DNA from 4 places in the Streptomyces sp. XH2 genome. Region 3 is predicted to be linked to each of the others. Evidence: riboswitches for the same ligand, from Rfam matches in the RefSeq annotation. Region 3 holds a riboswitch; each other region holds the start of a gene.
What was found. A riboswitch is a leader RNA that binds a small molecule or an ion and turns the genes downstream of it on or off. The one in region 3 is predicted to bind cobalamin.
Positions count from the first base shown of each region.

Region 1: linked by a shared signal. The riboswitch ahead of ACOTKD_RS05355 (prenyltransferase/squalene oxidase repeat-containing protein) and the one ahead of ACOTKD_RS32945 (cobalamin biosynthesis protein) in region 3 are both predicted to bind cobalamin.
Region 2: linked by a shared signal. The riboswitch ahead of ACOTKD_RS23000 (HoxN/HupN/NixA family nickel/cobalt transporter) and the one ahead of ACOTKD_RS32945 (cobalamin biosynthesis protein) in region 3 are both predicted to bind cobalamin.
Region 4: linked by a shared signal. The riboswitch ahead of metE (5-methyltetrahydropteroyltriglutamate--homocysteine S-methyltransferase) and the one ahead of ACOTKD_RS32945 (cobalamin biosynthesis protein) in region 3 are both predicted to bind cobalamin.

Region 1 is NZ_JBMMMZ010000002.1:378,956-383,052, forward strand. Features, by position in the region: gene ACOTKD_RS05350 (SCO2322 family protein) at 1-230, opposite strand, end outside; gene ACOTKD_RS05355 (prenyltransferase/squalene oxidase repeat-containing protein) at 275-1,552, opposite strand; cobalamin riboswitch at 1,730-1,891, opposite strand; gene ACOTKD_RS05360 (aldehyde dehydrogenase) at 2,004-3,479, shown strand; gene ACOTKD_RS05365 (ferredoxin) at 3,484-3,723, shown strand; gene lanKC (class III lanthionine synthetase LanKC) at 3,848-4,097, shown strand, end outside.
Region 2 is NZ_JBMMMZ010000011.1:147,325-151,421, reverse strand. Features, by position in the region: gene ACOTKD_RS23005 (MFS transporter) at 17-1,228, shown strand; gene ACOTKD_RS23000 (HoxN/HupN/NixA family nickel/cobalt transporter) at 1,248-2,360, opposite strand; cobalamin riboswitch at 2,390-2,609, opposite strand; gene ACOTKD_RS22995 (FAD-dependent monooxygenase) at 2,854-4,083, opposite strand.
Region 3 is NZ_JBMMMZ010000018.1:59,798-63,894, reverse strand. Features, by position in the region: gene ACOTKD_RS32955 (putative cobaltochelatase) at 1-134, opposite strand, end outside; gene ACOTKD_RS32950 (cobyric acid synthase) at 173-1,720, opposite strand; gene ACOTKD_RS32945 (cobalamin biosynthesis protein) at 1,750-2,724, opposite strand; cobalamin riboswitch at 2,853-2,975, opposite strand; gene ACOTKD_RS32940 (hypothetical protein) at 3,372-3,599, opposite strand; gene ACOTKD_RS32935 (anion permease) at 3,618-4,097, opposite strand, start outside.
Region 4 is NZ_JBMMMZ010000004.1:34,926-39,022, forward strand. Features, by position in the region: gene ACOTKD_RS09615 (hypothetical protein) at 1-79, opposite strand, end outside; gene ACOTKD_RS09620 (hypothetical protein) at 181-537, opposite strand; gene ACOTKD_RS09625 (hypothetical protein) at 754-1,146, shown strand; cobalamin riboswitch at 1,187-1,396, shown strand; gene metE (5-methyltetrahydropteroyltriglutamate--homocysteine S-methyltransferase) at 1,600-3,924, shown strand; gene ACOTKD_RS09635 (TetR/AcrR family transcriptional regulator) at 3,995-4,097, opposite strand, start outside.

The DNA.
Region 1 (4,097 bases), on a different contig from region 3:
GCGGCGCGCGGTTTCGCGGCGTCGGAGGAGTCCGCGCTGACCGCGAACCGGAACCCGATCACGTCCCCGTCGCCGGGCCGCGCCGTGCCCGGCCCCTGCGTCGCGTACGCCCACTGGCCGCCGGAGCCCTGCCAGAACGACCAGTACCGGTAGCCGGCGGCCTGGGCGGGGGCGGTGCCGAGCAGTACGAGGAGCACGGCGACCAGCGCGGCGACCGCACCGCCGCGCATCCCGGCGGCTCGCACCCCGGCAGGGCGCATTCCGGCAGCTCGCGTCACAGCTGCTGCTTCTTCTTGCGGCCGCTGATCAGGAAGCCGATGCCGGCGCCGAAGGCCAGGCCGACGCCGACGATCCACCAGACGTTGACGGTGACGCCGCCGTCCTTCTCGTCCTTGTCCTCGTCCTTCTTCGACTCGTCGGAGCCCGTGGCCCGCTCCGGCGCCGGCCCCGTGGCGTTCAGCTGCGCCACGAGGTCCGTGCCCGCGAAGTCGCGCGGGTCGCCGCCCGCGGCGCGCGTGGCGAGGATCAGCTTGGCGAGCCGGCCGGGCTGGCCCTTGGCCCACTCGGCGGTGCCGCTCTCCTTGGACCGCAGCCACTTCAGGGGCTTCTCGGCGGCGGCGCGGTGACCGCCCGCGGCGAGGGCGAGGGCGGCGTCGGCCGTGTTGCCCTGGTCGGGCTTGGCGGGGGCGCCGGGCATGGACGGCAGCAGGTAGCCACCGTTCTTGTCCATGGCGGCCACGAGGTAGCCGTCCACGGCCTCGGCGGCCGCGGCGGCGTCCTTGGGACCGGCCTTGTCCTCGCCCGCGCACTCCAGCGCCTTGACGGGCCGGTCGGCGTCCTTCTTCGGGGGCTCGGCGAGGAAGCCCTTGCCGAGCGTGGCGAGCGCGGCGGCGGCGCTGGCCAGGTTGTCGGCGCGCAGCCCCTTGTCGTCCTTCAGGTACGCGAACGCGCCGCGCTCGCCCTCCTTCGCGTCGCAGCCGAGCTGGAAGGCCAGCAGCGTCTCCACGGGGTTCTTGCCGTTCTTGACGGCGTCCTTGGCCGGGTCCTGGCCGGCCGCCGCGAACGCGCCGAGGGCGATGGAGGTGGAGTTGGCGTCGGTGGGGCTGCCGGCCTGGTAGCCCCAGCCGCCGTCGTCGTTCTGGTGGGCCTTGAGCCAGTCCAGGCCCTTCCTGACCGCGTCCGCGCGCCCGCCGGCGGCCGCGAGGCCCTGCACGGCCGCGGCGGTGGCGTCCGTGAACTCGTCCTTCTTCGGGTCGCACGCCTTGCTCGTGTCCGCGCGGTAGCCGGGGAAGCCGCCGTCCTCGCACTGCTGGCCCGCGAGCCAGTCGACCCCCGGCTTGGCCGGGGTGACGCCCGTGGCGTTCTGCGCCACGAAGGCCAGCGACTGCCGGAAGACACCGTCGAACTTGGGGTCGGCCGTGCCGTACAGCCCCGGCGCCGGGGACGGTGAGCCGTCGGCGAAGGCGGCGGGGGCCGCGGCCGCGCCCAGGACGGCGGCGGTGGCCAGGGCCGCGGCGCCGCGGCGCGCGTGGACGGCGAGGGAGGGGGCCATGGGGTCGAGCCTCTCGGTGGGGTGTCACTGCGGGGGCGGGGGCAGGGCCGGCTGACGGGGTCCGCGGCCGCGCACGGCCGCCTCCCCGCGCGCTGCGCGCGGTGGCACCGGGCTCGGCTCCGCATACCTCGGCGGTGCCGGTGGACCGGACGGCACCGCCAGGCGGCACGACCGGTTCCGGAAGCCTGCCGCCTGGACCGGGTGGTCCGGCTCGTACGGCCGCCGGGCGGCGGACCGTAGTCACGGTTGCGGGTCAGCGCCGGATTTGCACCGGCTTCCCCCGTTCCGAGGCGGGATGAAGTTGTCACGGACACTTTAACCGGACGGCCTGAAGATCAACGGTCCGGCGACCTGTTGCCCGCTGCCGGGCGGGCTGCTAAGTGTCTGATGCTGCGTCAGTTTTTCGTTACGGCGCGCAGGGCTCCGCAGACGCGCGGGAGGCATCCGGATCATGAACCAGCATGCGAACGGACCGGTCGTCGAGCACGGACAGCTCTTCATCGGCGGCGCCATGGCCGACCCGGCCGGCCGCGCCGTCATCGACGTCGTGTCGCCGCACACCGAGGAGGTGATCGGCCGCGTCCCGCACGCCTCGCGCGAGGACGTCGACAGGGCCGTCGCCGCGGCCCGCACGGCCTTCGACTCCGGCGTCTGGGCCGACCGGCCCCTCGCCGAGCGCATCGACGTCGTCACCCGCATCAAGGACGGCGTCGCCGCCCGGCACGAGGAGATCGCCCGGATCGTCTCCGCCCAGAACGGCTCCCCGTACTCCTGGAGCGTCCTCGCCCAGGCCCTCGGCGCGATGATGGTGTGGGACTGCGCCATCGCCGTCGCCCGCGGCCTGCCCTACGAGGAGCGGCGGGCCGGCGCCCTCGGGCCGCTGCTCGTGCGGCGCGAGCCGGTCGGCGTCGTCGCTGCCGTCGTGCCGTGGAACGTCCCGCAGCTCGTGACGGCGGCCAAGCTCGCGCCCGCGCTGCTGACGGGCTGCTCGGTGGTGCTCAAGCCCTCGCCGGAAACGCCGCTGGACTCGTACCTCCTGGCGGAGATCGTCACGGAGGCGGGCCTGCCGGAGGGCGTCCTGTCGATCCTGCCCGCGGAACGCGAGGTCAGCGAGTACCTCGTCGGGCACCCCGGCGTCGACAAGGTGGCCTTCACCGGCTCGGTCGCGGCGGGCAAGCGCGTCATGGAGGTCGCGGCGCGCCGGCTGACCCGCGTCACTCTGGAGCTCGGCGGCAAGTCCGCGGCGATCGTCCTGCCGGACGCCGACCTGGAGGCGGCCGTCGCCGGCATCGTCCCCGCGGCCTGGATGAACAACGGCCAGTCGTGCGTGGCCCAGACGCGCATCCTCGCCCCCCGCGCCCACTACGCCGAACTGGCCGAGCGCTTCACGGCCGCCGCCTCCGCCCTCGTCGTCGGCGACCCCCTCGACCCCGCCACCCAGGTCGGGCCGCTCGTCGCCGAACGGCAGCGCCGCAGGTCCCTGGAGTACATCGCGCTCGGGCAGCGCGAGGGCGCCAAGGTGCTGGCCGGCGGCGGCCGCCCGGCCGGCCGCGACAAGGGCTGGTACGTCGAGCCCACCCTCTTCGGCGACGTCTCCAACGACATGCGCATCGCCCGCGAGGAGATCTTCGGCCCCGTCATCTGCCTGCTGCCCTACGACACGGAGGAGGAGGCCGTGCGCATCGCCGACGACTCCGACTACGGGCTCTCCGGCAGCGTCTGGACCCGCGACGCCGAACGCGGCATCGAGGTCGCCCGCCGGGTGCGCACCGGCACGTACTCGGTCAACACCTTCGGCCTCGACATGTTCGGCCCCTTCGGCGGCTACAAGAACTCCGGCCTGGGGCGGGAGTTCGGACCGGAGGGCTTCGCCGAGTACCTGGAGCACAAGACGATCCACCTGCCCGCGGACTACGAGGAGGGCTGACGGAATGACTGCCGCCGAGCGCTGGCACGTGCGGGTCGACCGGGGGCTGTGCGTGGGCTCGGGAATGTGCGCCGGGAGCGCGCCCGGGGCGTTCGCGCTCGACGCGGGCCGCCGCTCCCGGCCCCTCGCGGAGGAGACGGACCCGTCCGAGGAAGTGCTCGCGGCCGCGGAGACCTGCCCCGTGGAGGCGATCACGATCAGCAGGCCGGACACGGGCGAGACGGTGTTTCCTCCCGACGAGTGAAACCCCTTCGTACGCATGGGCGTTGTTACTCATGCGTTCCGCACATTTTCTTGATGACACATGTGACTGGCCGGGCCCCTCACGGCGTGGAAATCTCTAGGCAACGCAGCCGAGGGGGGCGACGATGGACGCGCGGTACGAGGTCTACTGCCTGGCCGACAGGCACTTCTACGAGACCCCGGACCGCCTGTCCGTCCCGGGGGCGGGCGGCGAGGACCGCGGTCTGTACGAGACCGCCCGCCGCCCGGCCCCCGCCGGCTGGGCCACCTCCCGCCACGGCGAATGGCTCCATGTGTTCCCTGTGGTCCCGATGGGCGGATTCCCCGCCGGCGAGGAGGGCGGCCCGCGCCCCGGGCAGCCCCTCCAGGGCTGGA
Region 2 (4,097 bases), on a different contig from region 3:
ACGGGGAGGTCTCCCCGTGAGCTACGCGGACCTGCTGCGCGGCCCCCATGTGATCAGGCTGCTCCTGGGCACGCTCGTCGGGCGGCTGCCGAGCGCGATGGCCGCCGTCGCGGTCCCGCTGGCGCTGCGTCAGGCGGGCGCGTCGTACGGCTTCGTGGGCGTGGCCGTCGGCGCGTTCGCGGTCGCCTCCGCCGTGGGCGGGCCGCTGCTGGGCCGGCTCGTGGACCGGGTGGGCCAGCCGCGCGTCCTGCTGCCGACGGCCCTCGTGGCGGCCGCGGGCTTCGCCGTCGTCGCCGTCGCGCCCGGCAGCACCGCGGCCGTCCTGGGCGGGGTCGTGCTCGCGGGCGCGGCCACTCCCCCGCTGGAGCCGTGCCTGCGGGCCCTGTGGCCGGACATCGTCGCGCCCGGGAAGCTGGAGTCGGCCTACGCGCTGGACTCCGCGTCCCAGGAGCTGGTCTTCGTCGGCGGGCCGCTGGTGGTGGCCGGCGGCGTGGCGGTCGCCTCGCCCGCGGCGGCGCTGTGGGCGGGCGCGCTCCTGGGCGTCGCCGGGGTGCTCGTCGTCGCCACCGCCCCGCCCGCCCGGGCCTGGAAGGCGCCCGCCCGGTCCGCCGGCCGGCTGGGGCCGTTGCGCAGCCGCGGCTTCGTCGTCCTGATCACGGGCCTCACGGGCGTGGGCGTCGCCATCGGCACCCTCAACGTCCTCGTCGTCTCCTACGCGGAGGGGCACCGGCTGCCCGGCGGCGCCCCGGCGCTGCTCTCGCTCAACGCTCTCGGGGCGCTCACCGGCGGGCTGGCCTACGGGGCCGTGCGGCGCTGGCGGGTGGCGCCGCCGCGCCGGACGCTGCTGATGATGCTGGGTCTGACGGCCGGGTACGGGCTGCTGTGCCTGCTGCCCGCCCCGCCGTACATGGCCTGCCTGATGCTCTTCACCGGGCTGTTCCTCGCACCCGTGCTGACCGTCGTGTTCGTGCTCGTGGGCGAGCTCGCGCCGGCGGGCACCGTCACGGAGGCGTTCGCGTGGCTGGTGACCCTGATGACGGCCGGCGTGGCACTGGGGTCGGCCGTCACCGGCACGGTCCTGGAGGAGGCGGGGGCCACGTGGGCCGCGACGTGCGGTGTCCTGGGGGTCGCCGTGGGCACGCTGGTGATCCTCGCCGGGCAGGCGCAGCTGGTGCCGGCGGCGGCGCGGGAGGAGGCCGGGGAGGCGTCCGCCCGCGCCGCCGCCTGACGGCGGGCCGGCGCGCGGGTCAGCTCTCGGCCGGGGCCGCCGGGCGGGCGGCCCAGCGCGGGTCGACCGTGCCGAAGCGCCAGTAGCCGAGGGCGGCCGCCCACACCACCACGAACAGGCCGACGATGACGAAGCCGACGTTGTCGAGGTTCAGGCCGGCGATCCAGCCGGTCACCGCGTCCTCCAGGCCCAGCTTCTCGTGCAGGACGCCGACCAGTTCGATGGTGCCGATGAGGAAGGCGACGGCGATCGACAGGCCCGTGATGGTGAGGTTGTAGTAGACCTTGCGGACCGGGTTGGAGAACGCCCACTGGTAGGCGAAGTTCATGAACGTGCCGTCGAGGGTGTCGAAGAGGCTCATGCCCGCGGCGAACAGCAGCGGCAGGCACAGGATCGCGTACCAGGGCACGCCCGCGGCGGCGCCGCTGCCCGCCATCACCATCAGCGTGACCTCGGTGGCCGTGTCGAAGCCGAGGCCGAAGAGGAAGCCCAGCGGGTACATCTGGCCCGGGCGGGTGATCGAGCGCGTGAAGCGGCCGAGGACGCGGTTCATGAAGCCGCGCGAGTCCAGGTGCTGCTCCAGCTCGGCCTCGTCGTAGCGGCCCTCGCGCATCGCGCGGAAGATCCGCAGGATGCCGGCGAGGGCGACGAGGTTGAGCGCGGCGATGAGGTAGAGGAAGCCGCCGGAGGCGGTCGTGCCGACGATGCCGAGCGTCTGGTGGGTGGTGGACTCCTCGTCCATCAGCGTGCCGGCCAGCCGCGTGCCGCCGGCCACCAGCAGGGTCAGCAGCACGACGACGCTGGAGTGGCCGAGCGCGAACCAGAAGCCGACGGAGACCGGGCGCTTGCCGTCGGCCATCAGCTTGCGGGTGGTGTTGTCGATGGCGGCGATGTGGTCGGCGTCGAAGGCGTGCCGCATGCCGAGGGTGTAGGCGGTGATGCCGAGGCCGACGCCGTAGACCTTGGAGCCGACGGCGTAGTGATGGGGGACGACGAGCAGGTAGAGCACGCCGAACGCGACGACGTGCAGGGCGGCGATGACGGCCAGCAGGCCGGCGGTCCGCACGGTGTCCTGGCGGCGCCAGCGGAAGGAGGGCGCGGGGCCGCCGGGAGAATCGGTGGGTCGGGACATGGGGTTGAACGCTCCAGCACCTCGTGGACCATTTGCGAGATGCCGTGGCCGGTCTCCTGGCTTACGGGTCCGTTCGCGCCCGTCCCCGCCTTCCCGGCAGCCGGCTGCGGCCAGTGGCTCCGCGCGCCCGTGGGGCGACGCGCGGAACGGGACGGTCACTCCCCGATCACAGTGGCGAGGGCCGCGCCGGGCTCGGACCTCGACGGTCCTTCACCGGTCTTCCCGAACACCACGGCCGGGTCACTTTAGCGCCCGGGGGACGCGAATGCGAAGGTTCAGCAGCTGCCAGCCCTTTGCAAGTGTGGTGCCAGGCGCCCCGGGCCGAGCGCACTGCGCCTGCGGCCCCGGGGCCCGCTCGGCCGGGCAGGCTCGCGGCCCGGCCCGGGGTCCGCCCGGCACCGCCGGACTCCGGCGTTTCGGCTCGGCGCCGTTGCGCCGGGTGGAGCGGCGCGGCCCGGAGCACAGGGCGTGCAACCCGCGGGCCGGTCCCCCCTCAGGGCTCCCGCCCGACGTCCAGCGCCTGGCCGCCGAAGCTTCCCTCGCCCTCGGACGCCCGCTTCCACCAGGCCTCCAGGGCGGCCTGGTTCATGGCCGCCCAGTCGGGCGTGGCCTGCACCTGGGCGCGGCCCAGGCGGCGGCCCAGGTCGACGACGGCGCGGCCGGCGGGCGTCCGCGCCGCGTCGTACGCGGCCACGGCCTCCTTCCAGCTCCCGGCGGAGGCCAGGCAGCGCTCCAGCACGGTCGCGTCCTGCAGGGCCTTCACGGCGCCGCTGCCGGAGTGCGGCCGGGCGACGGCGGCCGCGTCGCCGAGGAGGACGAGCCGGCCCTCCCCGTAGCGCGGCACGCACAGGTCGAGGACGGGCTGGACGTAGGTGGCGTCCTTGGGCGTGCGCCGGACGACCTCCTGCCAGTACGGCGGGAAGTGCTCCTCGACGACGGCGCGGTGATGGGCCGTCAGCGCGTCGGGCACCCGGCTCGGCGGGAGGCCCGCCGCGTCGTCGACGGACAGGGCGTGGGCCGGGTCGGCGGGCGCGGTGTAGAAGACCCAGTTGGCGCCGGTTCCGGTCCCGCCCGGCCCGGGGATGCGGTAGACGATCATGTGGCCGCCGGGGAAGGCGACGGTGGCGGCCTCGTCCCGGGCCCACGCGCCGGCCGGGCCGGGCAGTTCCTCCTCCGGGAGGATGCCGCGCCACGCCAGGTATCCGGCGTAACCGGGCACGGTCGCGTCCCGGGTTGCGGCCCGGACGGCGGAGCGGTATCCGTCGGCGCCGATGACGAGGTCGAAGCGCTCCTCACGGCCGCCGGCCAGGCGCAGCAAGGCCCCGTCGGGCCCGGGCAGCACCCGCTCGACCGCGCTCCCGCGCTCGTAGGCGACGCAGGAGGGGACGCGGGCCCGCAGCGCGCTCCACAACGACCCCCAGTCGTACGAACGGAACCCGAACGGCAGCGCCCCCACCCGCCGCCCGGCCCGGCGCGCGTCCTCCCGTACGAGCCAGGGGCGCGAGGTCAGCCGCACCCACGGTATGCCCGGGTCCAGGTGCCCGGCCGCCTCCAGCTCGGCGTAGCGCCGCTCGTGGACGGCGAGGCCGACGCCCCGGTCCGCAAGCCTTCCGGCCGCCCGCTCGAAGACCACCACCTCGCCGGCGCCCGCGCGCGCCACGGCCAGCGCGGCCGCGCATCCGGCGATCGAGCCGCCCACGACCGCCACCCGTCCTGCAAGCATCTCCCACCCCTTTC
Region 3 (4,097 bases):
ACGACCCGCGGCAGCAGCGCCGACAGGGCCCGTACGGTCGTCGTCTTGGCCGTTCCCTTCTCACCCCGTACGAGCACTCCGCCGATGGACGGCGAGATGGCGTTGAGCAACAGGCCCAGCCGCATGTCGTCCATGCCGACGACCGCGGTGAACGGGTAGGTGGCCGAGGCCGTCAACGGGTACCCCCTGTGTTGTCGTTCCGCGCGAGCGGAGCCGGCGCGCCCGGCGGTATGAACGGGACGCCCTTCGGGACCCCGTCCTCGATCAGCCGCAGCAGCGCGTCCGTGTCCGCGTGTTCCTCGATCAGATCGCCCAGCCGGTCCAGCTGCTCCTCCCGCAGCGCGGCGAACGACGTGTCCGGGGCCGGCACGAAGGCCCGCCCCGCCGCCTCCGCGACGCGCCGCAGGAACGCCCGGCGGAAGCCGTCGCTCTCCAGGGAGCCGTGCCAGTGCGTGCCCCACACCGAGCCGACCCGGCAGCCGTCCAGGAACGGCTCGTCGCCGCCCCGCAGGTCCGCCACGCCGTGGTGGATCTCGTAGCCCTCCACGGGCTCGCCCAGGGCCGTGCCCACCGGTCTCGCCAGGGTCTTCTCCGCGGCGAAGCGGATGCGCACCGGCAGCAGGCCCAGCCCCTCGACCGTGCCCGCCTTCGACTCGACCTCGTCGTCGATCCGCTCGCCCAGCACCTGGAAGCCGCCGCAGATGCCCAGGACGGGGCGGCCCTCCGCCCCGCGCCGGGCCAGGGCGTCCGCGAGCCCGCGCTCCCGCAGCCAGTTCAGGGCCCGTACGGTGCCGCGGGTGCCCGGCACCACGACCAGGTCGGCGTCGGCGAGCTCCTCCGCGCGGTCGACGAAGCGCACGACCACGCCCGGCTCGGCCGCCAGCGCGTCCACGTCCGTGAAGTTCGACATCAGCGGCACGGCGCACACCGCGACCCGCAGCACGTCCGCGCCGTGCGGCGGGGCCACCACCGACTCGCGCACCGCGCCCCGCAGGGAGACCCGCAGGCCGTCCTCCTCGTCGATGCCGAGGCCGTGCGCGAACGGCAGGACGCCGAACGTCCGCCGGCCCGTCAGCTCGTACAGCATGTCCAGGCCCGGCTCCAGCAGCGTCACGTCGCCCCGGAACTTGTTGACGACGTAACCCGCTATCAGCTCCTGGTCCTCCGGCGACAGCAGCGCCGTCGTGCCGAAGAACGACGCGAAGACGCCGCCGCGGTCGATGTCGCCCACCACCACCACGGGCAGCCGGGCCGCCCGGGCGATGCCCATGTTGACGATGTCGCTGCGCCGCAGGTTGATCTCGGCCGGGCTGCCCGCGCCCTCGCAGATGACCGCGTCGTGCGTGCGCCGCAGCTCCTCCAGGCAGCCGGTCACGGTGCCGAACAACTGCTCCTGCCGCCCCGCGTGGTAGCCGCGCGCGCTGAGCTCGCCCACCGGCTTGCCCATCAGGACGACCTGGCTGCTGCGGTCCCCGCCGGGCTTCAGCAGGACGGGGTTCATGAGCGCGCTCGGCTCCACGCGGGCCGCGGCCGCCTGCATGGCCTGCGCGCGGCCTATCTCCGCGCCCTCGCGCGTCACGAACGAGTTGAGCGACATGTTCTGCGCCTTGAACGGCGCGACCTTGACGCCCTTGCGGGCCAGCCAGCGGCAGATGCCGGCCGTCACCACGCTCTTGCCCGCGTCCGAGGTGGTGCCGGCCACCAGCAGGCCCCCGCCCAGCGGGCCCGCGGGCCCGCTCCTGTCAGCCGTCACCGGCTCCTCCTTGCCGCTCTTGCCGTCGTCAACAGGCTGCCCACTGTGCGGGCCGCCACCGCCGTCCCCAGGGCCAGCAGCGACACCCGGTGCGAGAGGCGCACCGCGCGCTCGATGTCGTCCGTCCGCACGGGGCGGTTCTCCGCGCCCAGGACGGGGCGGTGCTCCACCCGGCCCGCGTACGCGAGCGCGCCGCCCAGCCGCACGCCGAGCGCGCCCGCGAACGCGGCCTCCACGGGACCCGCGTTGGGGCTGGGGTGGCGGGACGCGTCGCGCCGGGCCACGCGCCAGGCGCCGCGTGGATCCGGGCCCGCGAGGACGGCGAGGGCCGCGGTCAGGCGTGCGCCGGGCCAGCCGGCCACGTCGTCCAGGCGGGCCGAGGCCCAGCCGAAGCGCCGGTAGCGGGCCGACTTGTGGCCGACCATGGCGTCCAGGGTGTTCACGGCCCGGAAGCCCACCAGGCCGGGCACGCCGCCGAGCGCGCCCCACACGAGGGCGCCGACGACGGCGTCGGAGGTGTTCTCGGCCACGGACTCCACGACGGCGCGGGCGATCTGCTGCCCGTCCAGCGCCTGCGGGTCGCGGCCGCACAGGTGCGGCAGGCGCTCGCGGGCGACCTCCACGTCACCGGCGGCGAGCGCGCCCCCGATGGCGCGGGCCTCCCGGCCCAGGGACGTGCCGCCGAGCACGGCCCAGGTGGCGGCGGCGGTCAGCGCGACGTCGGCGGTACGGGAACGAGAAGCGCGTACGGTACGGGCCAGCAGTGCGGCGCCTGCCGCCGCGCCCCCGGCGCACACCAGGGTGTGCAGGGCACCGCGGCCGCGGTCGTCGCGCCACAGGCGCTGCTCCACGGCGTGCGCGGCGCGGCCGAACGCGGCGACGGGGTGGCCGCGGCGCGGGTCGCCCAGGACGCGGTCACCGAGGAAGCCGAGGGCGGCGCCGCACGCGAAACCGATCGGATCGGCACGCATCGGATCAGACCGCCGTCACGCCTCGGCGGGAAGAGAAGGCTCTGCGGGGCGTTCGGTGGCGGGCGCCGGGCATGACGATGTGTCCTCACTCAGGGTCCGCGCCCTGGCTCGACGTGACCGGCGACCAGAGTCTCCTGGCTCCCGGATCCGCGCCCGCCCCGGCCTTCCGGCTCGCCGCCGTGGCCATCGCGTGGGGGAGACGCTCCCCGGTGACAGTGGCGGGACCGCGCCGGATTCGCACCGGACTTCCTCTGCTGTCGCCGTTTGGCTCCGGAAGTCCACCATGCGCCGCGGGCGCCGTCAACTCGCTCTGACCTGGCCCGAGCGCTTCCCGTGCCGGGTGCGGCCGACGCCTTTTACCGCCGCCGCGGCGTGCAACCCCCGTGTACGTGTCCGGCGGTGCCGAACCCACCGGCGGGGCGGCGCCGGCGGAGACGTACACCCAGGATGATCGCCGTTGCGGCGGGAGTTCGCTGCCCGGCAACGAGACGCAAGCGGCCGCGGCGGCGGGGTTCGTTGCGCGGCAACGAGATGCGCTTGACCGCGGCGGAAGCCGGTTGCGCGGCCGCGGCGCAGCCCGGCTTCCCCGCGGGTACGCGAACGGCCGGACCCCTGAAGGGGTCCGGCCGTTCGAAGGCGGAGCGCGGCTACGCCACGATCAAGTAGATGCCGTAACCCACGGCCGCCGCGCACAGCGCGAAGCACGCGTACGCCCCGGAGCGCGCGAGCGCACCCGCACCCGCACCCGAGTCCGCCGAGCCCCCCGCACGGGGCGACGTGCCCACGATGCCCAGGGTGAAGATGCCCACCAGGCCGACCGTCACCACGAGGCTGACGCCGAAGACCTGGCCGAGAGCTGCCCAGTCGATGTGCATGCGTTTCTTCCTTATGCCTTAGCTCGCCGCGGCGGCGGCAGGAGCCCGCCCGGCCTCGGGGGAGGGGGAGACCGCGGCGGCGAGCGGGCCGGCCGGCGGCGGGGCGACGGCCTGCAGGGCCGCGGTGACGACACCGGCCGGCTCGGCGCCGGTGACGGCGTCGCGCGAGTCCAGGTCGTCGTGGGTGACGGGCTTGCGGCGCGAGGCCAGCCAGATCGCGCCGGAGACGGCCAGGCCGAGGACGGCGACCGCGGCGACGCCCCAGTCGCCCTGGTCGGCGAGGAAGGCCGCGCCACCGGCGACGAGGCCGGCCGCGGGGAGGGTCAGGCCCCAGGCCATGACCATGCGCCCGGCGGTCGACCAGCGCACGACGCCGCCCTTGCGGCCGAGGCCGGCGCCCATGATCGAGCCGGAGCAGACCTGGGTGGTGGAGAGCGCGAAGCCGATGTGCGAGGAGGCGAGGATCACGGTCGCGGCGCCGGTCTGGGCGGCGAAGCC
Region 4 (4,097 bases), on a different contig from region 3:
GCTCGGGGTCGGGTTCGGGGGCGCGGTAGACCTGGGCGCGCAGATAGGCGCTCAGGACACGCGCGGGATCGAGGGGCATGACGTCTCTCTGCTTCTCGTGCCTGCAGGTGTGAGGAAAGTTCCGGGCGTGCCGGACGCGGCGGCCCGTCCCGTACGGGGCGGGACGGGCGGGGGTTCCTCTCAGCAGCGCAGGACGTCGTTGCGCGCGCGGCCCGCGGTGGCCGCGGGGCCTTCGGGGGCCGGCGGTGCGGGCCGGCAGCCGGGGGCCGGCGGGGATCCGGCTCCCGCGGAGTCCCGCGAGGCGGGGACGCAGGTGCGCCTGCCCGGAGACGCCTGGACGCGGGGCGTGCGGTTGTCCGCGACGCAGTCGTCCGCGGTGGCGAACTCCACGGACACGGGGGTCTCTTCCGGGCCGGAGCCCAGGGCGAACACCGTGCCGCTCCCCCCGGAGAAGAGCAGCAGGACGGAGACCAGCACGGCGACCGCGGCGCGCAACGCGGGCTGCGACGGCGGCGGTGCGGGGCTCCACAGGGTCATGCACCAAGCGTAATCAGTCAATTACTTTGGGCGCATTCCACCGTTCGGGTGAGGCCACCGGTACCGGGGCGGCATCTCCCGGCGGGAACGGGGCACCTGGCCCGTATGGTCGCACAGCCCGCGGCACGGAACCCGGGCGCGCCGTACGGTCGGAGCAGGGCTTCTCCGCGCACGGCGGCGGCCCCGGTCACGGCAACGACGGCGGAGGAGGAGCAGGTGACGGATGCCCGGGAGAGTGCGGACCACGTCAGCGTGCATCTGACGGACTGCGGCCACCAGGACGCGGGCGCCGTCTTCGGCGTTCTGGAGGCCGCCTTCCCCGAAGCGGGCCCGCCGCGCAGCGAGACCAGCCCGGGCGCGCCCGGCGCGGGCCCGATGATCTGGTGCATGACGGTGGACACCCGCACGCGGCTGGGCGAGGGCGCGGCGCAGCCGGGGAAGGCTCCCCTCTCGGGCACGGTCACGGCCGACCTGTTCGGCGCCGCCGACCCCGTCCGCCAGGTCAAGGAGGAACTGGAGCGCGCCTTCGCCGCCGAGCACCGCGGTCACGTCTCCGGTGAGCACGAGATGGAGCTGCGGCTGCGGCTGGCGACGCGAACCGCCTCGTGAGGCGCGCCACTTCACTCTTCCGTGACCCTGCCCCGCGGCCTAGAGTGACGGTGCAGCTGGTTCGCCCTGCTCGCCAGGCAGGCGCGTCGCAAGAGGGAACCCGGTGGGAATCCGGGACTGCCCCGCAGCGGTGAGCGGGAACGACCGCCGTCATACGCACTGGATCCGTACGGGTCCGGGAAGCGACGGCCAGTAGGTGCCATGTGGCGTGCCCGCGAGTCCGAAGACCTGCCAACTGCCCGTGCGCTGCCGAGCGCACGGAGATCCCGGTGACCTCGAGGGCGGTTGGGGGCACCCCCGGACGAAGTCTGGGGGAGCACACATCAGGCGGGCACACGCGGCGGCGCTACGAGCGACCGCACCGCGGCGGCGGCCCGCCCGGTCTGCCGTTCCTTCGCGCTCTCCGTCCGTCCCGGGGTCATGGACGCACGCACGCTCGCGAAGGAGAGTTCCGTGACCAGCAAGTCCGCAGCCGCGGCAGCACAGGCCACCGTCCACGGCTACCCCCGGCAGGGTCAGGGCCGGGAACTGAAGAAGGCGATCGAGGGGTACTGGAAGGGCCGTGTCACGGCCGAGGCCCTGCGGGACACGGCCGCCGCACTGCGCCGTACGAACTGGCAGCAGCTGGCCGGGGCCGGTGTGCACGAAGTGCCCACGGGCGACTTCTCGTTCTACGACCACGTCCTGGACACCAGTGTGATGGTCGGTGCGATTCCCGCGCGGCACCGCGCGACCGTCGACGCCGACGCCCTGGACGGCTACTTCGCCATGGCCCGTGGCACGCAGGAGGTGGCGCCGCTGGAGATGACCAAGTGGTTCGACACCAACTACCACTACCTGGTCCCCGAACTCGACCCCGGCACGGTCTTCACCGCGGACTCCACCAAGCAGGTCGCGGAGCTGAAGGAGGCCCTCGCGCTCGGCCTGACGGCCCGTCCGGTGCTCGTCGGCCCCGTCACGTACCTGCTGCTGGCCAAGCCCGCGCCGGGCGTCGCCGCCGGCTTCGAGCCGCTCACCCTCCTCGACCGGCTGCTGCCGGTGTACGCCGAGGTCCTCGCCGACCTGCGGGCCGCGGGCGCCGAATGGGTGCAGCTCGACGAGCCCGCCCTGGTCCAGGACCGCTCCCCCGCCGAGCTCAACGCCGCCGCCCGCGCCTACCGCGAACTGGGCGGCCTCACCGACCGGCCCCGGCTGCTGGTCGCCTCCTACTTCGACCGGCTCGGCGAGGCCCTCCCGGTCCTCGCCAAGGCCCCCGTCGAGGGCCTCGCCCTGGACTTCACGGGCCCCGCCGCCGCCAACCTCGACGACCTCGCGGCCGCCGGCGGGCTGCCCGGCAAGCGGCTCCTCGCCGGCGTCGTCAACGGCCGCAACGTGTGGATCAACGACTTCGAGAAGTCCCTGTCCACCCTGGGCACGCTCCTCGGCCTCGCCGGCCGGGTCGACGTCGCCCCGTCCTGCTCCCTGCTGCACGTGCCGCTGGACGCGGCGGCCGAGCGGGACATCGACCCGCAGATCGCCCGCTGGCTCGCGTTCGCCCGCCAGAAGGCCGCCGAGGTGGTCACGCTGGCCCGCGGCCTGGCGCAGGGCCCCGACACGATCGCGGCCGAGCTGGCCGCCAACCGCGCCGACCTGGCTTCGCGGGCGGGCTCGGCCATCACCCGGGACCCGGCCGTCCGCGCCCGCGCCGCCGCCGTCACCGAGACCGACGGCCGCCGCTCGCAGCCGTACGAGCAGCGGGCGGCCGCCCAGCGGGCCCACCTCGGCCTGCCCCTGCTGCCGGTCACCACCATCGGCTCCTTCCCGCAGACGACGGAGCTGCGCACCGCCCGCGCCGACCTGCGCTCGGGACGGATCGACGCCGAGGCGTACGAGGAGCGCATCAAGGCCGAGATCCGCGAGGTGCTCTCGTTCCAGGAGAAGGCCGGCATCGACGTCCTCGTGCACGGCGAGCCCGAGCGCAACGACATGGTGCAGTACTTCGCCGAGCAGCTGACGGGCTATCTGGCCACGCAGCACGGCTGGGTCCAGTCGTACGGCACGCGCTACGTCCGCCCGCCGGTCCTCGCCGGTGACATCTCCCGCCCGGAGCCGATGACGGTCCGCTGGACGCGCTACGCCCAGTCGGTGGCGGGCAAGCCCGTCAAGGGCATGCTGACCGGGCCGGTCACCATGCTCGCCTGGTCGTTCGTCCGCGACGACCAGCCGCTCGGCGACACCGCCCGGCAGGTCGCCCTCGCCCTGCGCGACGAGGTAGCCGACCTGGAGGCCGCGGGCACCTCGGTGATCCAGGTGGACGAGCCGGCGCTGCGCGAGACGCTGCCGCTGCGCGCGGCCGGCCACGCCGAGTACCTGGCGTGGGCGACCGAGGCGTTCCGCCTCAGCACCGCGGGCGTCCGGCCGGACACGCAGATCCACACGCACATGTGCTACGCGGAGTTCGGCGACATCCTCCGGGCCATCGACGACCTCGACGCCGACGTCATCAGCCTGGAGGCCGCCCGCTCGCACATGCAGGTCGCCGCCGAGCTGGCCACGGCGGGCTACCCGCGCGAGGTCGGGCCCGGCGTCTACGACATCCACTCCCCGCGCGTCCCCGGCGCGGACGAGGCCGCGGCGCTGCTGCGCAAGGGCCTGGAAGCGATCCCCGGCGAGCGCCTGTGGGTCAACCCGGACTGCGGGCTGAAGACCCGCGGCTGGCCCGAGGTCCGGGCCTCGCTGGAGAACCTCGTCACGGCGGCGCGGGAGGTCCGGGCGGAGCTGCCCGGCGGCGCTTCCTGACGCCGGAGTGACGAAGTGACGGAGGGGCGGGCGCCGGTGCGGCACGGCGCCCGCCCCTCCTGCCGTGGCGTCACCGCGCGGGCAGGATCCGGTCGAGGTGGTAGTCCAGCGTCGTCCGCACGTCGGCGAGGGTGCGCCGGCCGTGGAGCACGTCCATGCCCAGCCCCGTCACC